Regions from separate parts of the Bacillus sp. GW823-FHT06A11 genome, predicted to be linked through region 1. Evidence: riboswitches for the same ligand, from Rfam matches in the RefSeq annotation. Region 1 holds a riboswitch; the other holds the start of a gene.
What was found. A riboswitch is a leader RNA that binds a small molecule or an ion and turns the genes downstream of it on or off. The one in region 1 is predicted to bind magnesium.
Positions count from the first base shown of each region.

Region 2: linked by a shared signal. The riboswitch ahead of mgtA (magnesium-translocating P-type ATPase) and the one ahead of mgtE (magnesium transporter) in region 1 are both predicted to bind magnesium.

Region 1 is NZ_JBXAHS010000001.1:4,538-9,573, forward strand. It holds gene mgtE (magnesium transporter) at 1-1,077, opposite strand, end outside; M-box (ykoK) riboswitch at 1,359-1,524, opposite strand; M-box (ykoK) riboswitch at 2,032-2,208, shown strand; gene AC1Q8L_RS00025 (FtsW/RodA/SpoVE family cell cycle protein) at 2,394-3,515, shown strand; partial or broken gene AC1Q8L_RS00030 (Rieske 2Fe-2S domain-containing protein) at 3,703-4,649, shown strand; partial or broken gene AC1Q8L_RS00035 (HXXEE domain-containing protein) at 4,861-4,959, opposite strand.
Region 2 is NZ_JBXAHS010000002.1:629,232-634,267, reverse strand. It holds gene rnz (ribonuclease Z) at 1-445, opposite strand, end outside; gene AC1Q8L_RS11835 (DUF3932 family protein) at 635-886, shown strand; gene AC1Q8L_RS11830 (hypothetical protein) at 921-1,460, opposite strand; M-box (ykoK) riboswitch at 1,629-1,796, shown strand; gene mgtA (magnesium-translocating P-type ATPase) at 2,132-4,837, shown strand; gene AC1Q8L_RS11820 (MgtC/SapB family protein) at 4,911-5,036, shown strand, end outside.

The DNA.
Region 1 (5,036 bases):
TCCAAGAAGCATACCTATTGCAAATTCCTTTTTCATTACACGGAAAATGTCTTTAAATTTCACCTCTCCAATACCAATTGCACGAGTAATTGTTGCTACAACCTGTGTTCCTGTATTCCCTCCAGTACCTACTAATAATGGAACAAAGAAAGCAAGGGCAACTACAGTTTCAATTTCGTCTTCAAAATACTTTAATACTGTACCTGTATATGCCTCAGCAACAAAAAGAAGTAATAACCATGGTAGACGTTTGAAGAAAATACTCCAAACGCTAGCTTCAAAGTAAGATTGATTCAACGGTTCACTTCCGCCTAACTTTTGAATATCTTCTGTAGCTTCTGCTTCCATAACATTCATTACGTCATCAAATGTTATAATACCAATCATTTTATTATTTACTGTTATCACAGGTATGGCTGCTAAATTATAATTTAGTAGCTTTTTTACAACTTCTTGCTGGTCAACTTCAGCATGTACTGAAATTACCTCTGGCATCATGATAGTAGATAATATCTCTTCATCTGCTGCTAGTAATAACTCATGTATGGAAACGATTCCCTCAAGATAACCATGACTATCAAGAACATAACTATAAGATATTGATTCTACATTTTCAGAATGTTCCCTAATGTACTTCAATGTCATTTTTACTGACCAATTTCCTCTAACTGCAACAAAATCACTTGTGACAAGACTTCCTGCCGTTTCAGGTTTGAAATTCATCAATTTTTTTACGTTATGTTTTGTAATTTTGTCTAGATACGCCATTAATTTAGCTTGTTTTTCAGGATGAACCGCTAGAAGTAAATCTACTAATTCATCAATCGGTTGTAAATTTAGTAACTTTTTAGCTTTGTTTTCAGATAAGTGAATTAAGATATTATATTTTTCTTCTGCACTCATATATTGAAGAATTTTAGAGCTTTTTAATACGGGAATCGTATTTAGCAATATGATTTGATCTTCAATTGAAAATCTTTTTACTTCTTGCGCAACATCATACGACGGAAGACGTAAAACTTTCTCTGCATCCAAATTATTTTTGGTTACAAGTAATTCTTTTAATAATTTCTTCATGTTAACTCCTCCTCATATTGCTAAGGGAGACTCTAGAGTTTCATGAGTGGTTTTGTTTTATTTTATCTGTCTAAAATTTTTTATTAGAGCAATAATAGTTACATTGCAATCAATTCATTATTTAGAATTACCTCCTTTTTGAATATAAACAAGATAAAAATAAATAACATTAAACAGAAAAACCTTTACTCAAAAAGGAGTAAAGGTTTTATCACAATACAAATAAATGATTATTAAGACAGCTCTGCCGAAATCACAGAGGTGCCTTTCTACCAAATCGTATACCACTCCCTCGTTGAGTTTTAGCACTGTATAGCATAGGTTTTTATAACCAGCTACATTAAGAAGGGCCTTAATCCGACCGTTCCTGTTGACCCATTGGCGTCTCTCGACATTTTTGGGCAGCAGCGTTTCTCTATACAGGAGCCTCACCTAACAAAGTTTATTGAATTACTTCAAAATTTAAACCAGAATTTAATATTTGTCAACTGACTTTCAATTCCATTCATAAAAAAATCTTTTATAGAAAATGAAATTATATTTTATTATAAATTTAAAATTCCCCTTAAAAAACATAGAATTCAAATAGATTTAATTCGAAGAAACGTAATAAAACATATGAAACTTATTGTTTTTAATCAAATTCCAACTTTATAACAAAAGATGAATAATTAGTCATTCTGTATATCAAAAGAACATTCACAAAAAAATCTTCTTTTATGATTAAAATCTTCTTTACTGTTTATCAAATTTATATGGTTAAACTACTTAATCAAACGATACACTACAAGTCAAAAATATGTACTTATACAGAATGATTACAGACATTTTTTCATATCATTTCTCAAAGAACTATAAAGCAATAAAACAAATAAAATTAGCAATATGGTTGCTTGACAAGCAAAAAAAATATATTTATGCTTGCTACACGAAACAAACACATAAAATTTATATTGCTTAACCTGTTAGGTGAGGCTCCTATGCAAACACAGGCTATTGCCCAAAAATGTCGAAAGACGCCAATGGGTAGAACAGGAATTGTCGGATTAAGGCTCTTCTTAAGATAGCTAAGTAATGAATTTTCATTACTTTACGTTGTATAGTGCCAAAGCTCTACTAGAGGGAAAAAAGCCTTATTTACTCATGCCATTTTGAATCCCTCTAGTTACATACTAGGGGGATTTTTGCGTAAAAAACAGGGAATAAGCGATAGAATCTTCCTAAACAAAAGTCATATTTAGTAATTGACGAGAACAAGATTCTATTCATTAGCAAATGTAATATTATGTTTTGTTTTAAATCAGGAGGATATTAAAATGAAAAAAATATTAAAACTCGATTATCTATTGCTCCTTCCTCTATTCATAACATGTACTTTAGGTATTATCATGATGTATAGTGCAAGCTCCATTGTCGCTGTCCAACATTACGGTTATAACAGTAGACATTTTGTTGATTCTCAATTAACAAAGCTACTTTTAGGAACAATAGGATTAATAATTTGTGCTTTACTCCCATATGAAATATGGAAAAAACGAATAGTCTCAATCTGTATTATGGTTGGGGGGATTTTTTTATTAATTATGGTTTTATGGAAAGGAAAAGTGGTAAATAATGCTCAATCATGGATCTTTGGAATACAGCCAGCTGAATTTCTTAAATTAGGAACAATCCTTGTAACAGCCCGTTTTTTTGCATTGCGACAAGAACAAGCTAAAAATAACTGGAGTGGTATCGGAAAACTTTTATTTTTTTTAGCTACAATTTTTTTTCTTATCTTTAAACAACCAAATTTAGGATCTGCACTTTTAATATTAGGTATAGGTTTTAGCATATTTCTTTGTTCAGGAATAAATATAAATCTACTAATCAAAAGAACTACCATCGGTTCTATTTTATGGTTACCTATTTTATATTATTTGATTCAATATAGTTTATCAGAAGTTCAAAAGACACGTATTACTACGATTTTCAATCCCTTTCTTGATGCGCAAGGAAATGGATACCAGCTTGTAAACTCTTTTATTGCCATGGGCTCTGGAGGAATCACTGGTCGTGGATTTGGAAATAGCATACAAAAAACAGGTTATCTTCCAGAACCACACACTGATTTTATAATGGCAATAGTTTCTGAAGAACTAGGATTTATTGGTGTATTTATTCTATTGGTTGGAGTTTTGACTATAGTACTTCGCTCCTTAAAAATTGCACAATTATGTGTAGATCCATTCGGCAGTTTTATAGCAATTGGTATAGGATGTATGATTGGTATGCAATCAGTTGTAAATTTAGGTGGTATTACGGGACTATTTCCTCTTACAGGTACTCCATTTCCATTTGTAAGTTTTGGTGGAAGTTCTTTAATGGTGAATTTAATAGCAATAGGAATATTGCTTAATATCTCAATTTTCGATAAAATAAAACTTTCTCCTTTTTAAAATCTATTGTACTTTAGTCATTTTTGTTACATTTAGAGAGATTATGCAGGCTTTCATAATGATTTGATTAAACTGTAGATTTATTAATTTTAAACGAACATTTAAAATATTTTATAGCATAGAATAGACAGTATACAGTAGACACCACTAATATCTACTAGGTGAATAAAAAAGAAGGAGAAAATAAATGACTCTAAATATAAATAGAGTATTCCCACGTAATTGGTATGCTGTGAGTTATGTAAAAGATATAAAAAAGATCCCAGTAAAAAAAGAGTTGCTGGCAAAGATTTTGTATTATATCGGGATGAAAAAGGCGAAGTTCAGGCTCTATCACCTTACTGCCCTCATCGTGGCGCTGACTTATCACTGGGACAAGTAGTAAATGGTAAACTAGTCTGTCCCTACCATGGTTGGGAATTCGATAGTTGTGGTACTTGTGTAAGAATTCCATCCCAACCCAATAAACCTATCCCGAAATTTGCTCATACCTTCTCATACCCTGTAAGAGAAAAAATTGGGTTGATTTGGATATACCCTGATAGTGAGGAAACTCCACCTGAATGGCAAACTTTTCATGTAATGGAGAACACTCCCTTTAAACTCTCTTTCTTCCACGCCACTTGGAATGCACACCTTACTCGATCAATCGAATCTGTGCTGGATACTGCTCATCTTGCTTATATACATAAAAAAACGATTGGTAGAAAAACAAAAGCCGAATCAACCAATTATAAGCTGGAGGGAACACTGGATCAGTTTATATTCTCAAATGGTGATGCTTACCTTGAATACAAATTCCCACATCAGTGGATGCTTCACAGTGGCAAACAGGAGAATGAGTCATTTATTCCGTATATTACGTTTACACCAATTGATGAAGAAGAGACATTAATTATGGGATATACCGGAAGGACATTTTTAAAGTACTTCCCTTTACTAGACCAAATTTTAGCTAAATTTAGTTTAAGAGTACTAAAAGAGGATCAAATTATTGTAGAAAGTCAACATCCTAGACCTATACCAGAAGCTTTAAAAATGGAGGCCCATGTTCATGCAGATATGGCTCAAATTCAGTTTAGAAAACGTTGGTTTCAGTTTTTACAAAATGGGTCTTGTTTTTCACTTGATTAAAGGCACGTAACGCAGTATTAAATATAGGTGTAGTGATGTTGATAGACGTGGATGCTACCCCATCGCCATCAAGCTAAAATTTTATAGTACCCCCTGAACCCAATTTTGTACTAACTCGTAACAAAAAATCCCTTCAAAAAAAGAAAGGCGCCTATGCACCTTTCTTTTGTAATTCATTCTCACTCTCTTAGCATTCAGAATCCCTTATGAATCACTTTAATGCATCATTGTACGGACCTAATGACTCTTTAGAAAAGTAATAATTTGTCTCCTTACTTTTCAGTAACATATTTCCTCTTATTATTAAAAATAAGTCGTTTGTACTTAATATTTTTACTATAACTCTAACTAGTGCTAACCAAAGGATCATAATAAGCCAAATATAAT
Region 2 (5,036 bases), on a different contig from region 1:
GATATCCAAAACATTCTATACCGTGTGACAATCTTTTCGTTTCTACATAAAATTCATTATCTTCAAATACGGTACCTTCTTCTGTTATCTCCACAACTTCAAGTGGATATTTCACATGTGTCGTACTTACCGATAATGCCACTTCAATAAATTGTTTAATTCCTTTCGGTCCATACACCGTTAAAGGCGTAGTTCCTCCTTGAAATGAACGGCTACCTAATAAACCAGGCAATCCAAAAATATGATCGCCATGTAAATGCGTAATAAATATTTTTTCAATGCGGCGCGGACGTACAGATGTATGTAATATTTGATGTTGCGTGGCCTCGCCACAATCAAATAACCAAGTTTGTCCTCGTTCTTCTAACAATTGTAAAGCAATTGCTGAAACGTTCCTTCCTTTTGAAGGAACACCTGCACCAGTTCCTAAAAATACAAATTCCACTTTCTTTCCTCCAGCTCTAAATATACTCTATCTCTCATCTTACGGAATGTTATTTCAAATGGCAAATTGAATTTACATAACCAATCATCTAGACAACTATATAACACGAACGTTATACTTAAAAAATTTAGCAATCGTTCGTGTTTTGTGTTAAAATGATTATACTACATTTTAAGGGAGCGTTTTATTATGAAAGAAGTATTTCGTTTACAAACTGATTTTTCATCTTCATTTGATCGCTGGGTAAGTTCTTTCGTGTCTGATCACCCAGCACAATTAGAATGGACAACTTTAAAGGAATTAATCCATGAATATACAACATCACATACAAATGATACGTTACCAGCATATATTTCTTCAGCTTTAACATATTACGCCCAACGCGTTTCAACTACAAACAGTTCAGAGATTGTTATTTTTGAAAACCCTACAATCTCGTAATCTATAATAAAAAAGCACTGGTTACAGTGCTTTTTTATTTATACTTATTTAGCAAATGATTATATTCCGTCCACAAGTCTGTATACATACTTTGATCAAACTCATCTAAAATTATCTTTTCACTTGATTTATTGAATAATTCTTTTGCTTGTAGCGCAAAAGAAACAATTTGTTTTCTATATTCATTTTCATTTACTTCTATATGAAGCCCTTCATAGTATATAGCCTTTTGATCAGTAGAAATAACTTTGACAAAATCCTTTAAAACCACATTTTCACCTATATGGTTTATAGTCCAATGAATTAAAATTGGGCATCCTAACATGAGCATAGTGCCACATCCGTGCAAAATAAGCCCCTCTTCATTTTCAATATCACAAATATATTCTTTATCTAAAGTTCGTAACAGAGCTAGAGCTGATTCACTTATTCCCCATTCCTCATCCATACCTGTTTGTGTAATAATCGTTCCATCCACATTTAAATAAATTTCCCCGTGAGAACATAAATCTTCCTGCTCATTAAACAACCACTTTTGATTCTCAATATTTATAATAAAATTTTGTGGTACCATTACAAATTCCCCTTTTATAAAAATATTTATTTTCCACATTATTTATAATTAATATCATGTATTTCATCCCATATATCTATTATAAATCCATTTAATATTTTAAAAACACAGATAAAAAAGATATTGACACTACGATTTTACAGTGCTAACATTCAACATGTAATTGAATATGGTCTCTGTTAGGTGAGGCTCCTGTATAGAGAAACGCTGCTGCCCAAAAATGTCGAGAGACGCCAATGGGTCAACAGGAAAGGTCGGAATGAAGGCCTTTTTTAACGTAGCTGGTTTCAGTACCTATGCTATACAGTGCTAAAACTCAACGAGGGAGAGGTGCATGTATTTTGTCATACACAAAAACTGTTTTTATTTATGTCTACTAGCAGTCTTTGTTGTGGACTCTTTTAACTGCGAATTCAGACCTTTACTCGTTTTGAGTAAAGGTCTTTTTACGTCTATATGCACCTTACTATGAAACAAACATAGCATATTCAGAAACTACTAAATTGTACGGAGGTGAGGAACAGTTGGCAATTGATGATTCGGCCCAGATACCCATACGTTTTACATTCATATTTCATCATGTAGGTAGGAAAGAAACTGTTCCTCACCATTTCAAATAGTTAGTTAGGTAACAGATTGTTTCCTCCTTCATGACAGAGGAGGAACTACCGATGTTTAATTTACAAAGACAAGAAACAAAGCATGCTTATGAGCAAGATAGCATGAAAACAAATAACGAATTATTAGTGGAGGTTGCAACACAAGATGTAATCTCTGCGTTAAAACTTCTAGAAACAACACAAGATGGATTATCTAAACAAGAAGTGGCTCGTAGACTTTCTTTTTACGGTCCGAACGAAATAGCTCATAATAAAATGGCGCCGTGGTACATTCAATTTCTGCTGGCATTTAAAAATCCATTTATTTTCGTTTTATTAGCTCTTGGAGCACTCTCCTTTTTCACAGATGACATACAAGGAACAATTGTCGTATCTGCAATGGTACTACTTAGTGCAACGATTCGGTTTTCCCAAGAATTTCGTTCTCAAAAAGCTGCCGATAAGTTAAAGGCTATGGTTCGAACAACTGCGAGCGTATTTAGAATAAATGGATTTGTACATGAAACAAAAAATGTAACGAATTTAAATCGAAATTACACAACAGAAATTCCAATTGAAGAGCTTGTACCTGGCGATATTATTTCCCTTTCAGCTGGTGATATCGTTCCAGCTGATGTGCGTGTTGTATCCGCTAAAGATTTATTTGTTAATCAATCTTCTTTGACAGGGGAAGCACTTCCTATAGAAAAATACGAACACTGCTACCATACAGAAAATAAGCATATCTTACCGAAAAACATGAAAAAAAATTACAATCCACTCGATATGGAAAACCTTTGCTTCATGGGAACAAATATTGTAAGTGGTAGCGCAAAAGCTGTTGTCATCTCAACAAGTACCGATACGTATTTCGGCTCTTTAGCAAATAAGGTAATCGGAAAGCGTGTAGAAACAAGCTTTGATAAAGGTGTAAACAAAGTAAGCTGGCTCTTAATTACATTCATGCTTATTATGGCGCCTATCGTCCTTCTCATTAACGGATTCACAAAGGGAGATTGGCAAGAAGCTTTCTTCTTCGCTATTGCCGTTGCTGTTGGTCTTACACCTGAAATGTTACCAATGATTGTAACTGCTAATTTAGCTAAAGGTGCCGTTAACATGTCTAAACAAAAAGTAATTGTAAAACAGCTAAATTCTATTCAAAACTTAGGTGCTATGAACATTCTTTGTACAGATAAAACCGGAACTTTAACAGAAGATAAAGTTGTCCTTGTTCGTCACTTAGATTCTAGTGGAAATAAATGCAATCGTGTCTTGCAATTTGCCTATTTAAATAGTTTCTATCAAACTGGATTGAAAAACTTAATAGATAAAGCTGTTATTAAGCATACAGAGGAAAACAATACATTTGACCCATCAGCTTTTCAAAAGCTAGATGAAATTCCATTCGATTTCGCCCGCCGGCGTATGTCAGTCATCGTAAAAGATATTTCAGGTGAACATACAATGGTTTGTAAAGGTGCCGTAGAAGAAATTTTATCAATTTGCAACTACACTGAAGTGGATAAAAAAATCGTTACACTCACTGAGGAAATACGCTCAAATGTCAAAAAACTAAGCGAGACATTGAATAGTGAAGGTATGCGGGTTATTGCTGTGGCTTATAAAAAAGATAGAAACATAAATGATAAAGAGTACGCAGTAAAAGACGAAACTGATATGATTCTCGCTGGATATATCGGCTTTTTAGATCCACCGAAACCATCTGCAGCAGCTGCAATTCAAGCATTACAAAAGCATGGTGTACAAGTAAAAATTTTAACTGGCGATAACGAAATTGTTACACGAAAAGTTTGTAAAGAAGTTGGATTAGATATCGGCGAACCAATCCTCGGTTACGAGATTGATTCTTTACCAGATAAAGCATTAGCAAAACTTGCTGAAGAAACGACTGTATTTGCGAAGCTTAATCCAATGCAAAAATCTCGCATTATACACGCATTACAAGGAAACAGACACACTGTAGGTTACATGGGAGACGGCATTAACGATGCTGTAGCATTACGTGAAGCTGATGTCGGAATATCTGTTGATACTGCTACTGATATTGCGAAAGAAGCTTCTGATATTATTCTACTCGAAAAAAGTTTAACTATATTAGAAGCCGGGATTGTAGAAGGACGTACTACATTCGGAAATATTTTAAAATATATTAAGATGACAGCTAGCTCTAACTTCGGTAATGTGTTTAGCGTGTTAGTAGCAAGTGCTTTCATTCCTTTTTTACCGATGCTTGCCATTCATCTTTTAATTCAAAACTTACTTTATGATATTTCACAACTTTCTATTCCATGGGACAAAATGGATAAAGAGTTTCTAGAAAAACCCCGAAAATGGGATACTGCAAACTTACGAAACTTCATTATTTGTATCGGCCCAATTAGTTCCATATTTGATATTATCACATACGTAGTCATGTGGAATGTATTTGGCGCAAATACACCGAGCGAGCAATCATTATTCCAGTCCGGTTGGTTTGTGGTTGGATTGTTAACTCAAACTTTAATTGTTCACATGATACGAACACAGAAGATTCCATTTATTCAAAGCACTGCATCAACACCCGTCGTTTTATTAACCGCTCTTATTATGGCAATAGGGATTTATATTCCATTCTCACCACTTGGTGCAGCCGTTGGTTTACAAGCATTGCCACTTAGCTACTTCCCTTGGTTAGTAGGAATACTATTAGGCTACGCTTTTTTAACACAATTCCTGAAAAAGCTTTATATTAAAAAGTTTCATAGCTGGTTGTAAAAATAAGAATGAGTGGGTATTCCCCGCTCATTCTAAAAGACATAACACATATTTATATATGGAGGTGACCATGATGGTATGGTACGACATTATATTCAGATTAGTTATAGCAATTATTGTAGGAGCTTGCATCGGAATGGAAAGACAATGGAGACATCGAATGGCTGGGTTACGGACAAATGCTCTCGTATCACTTGGT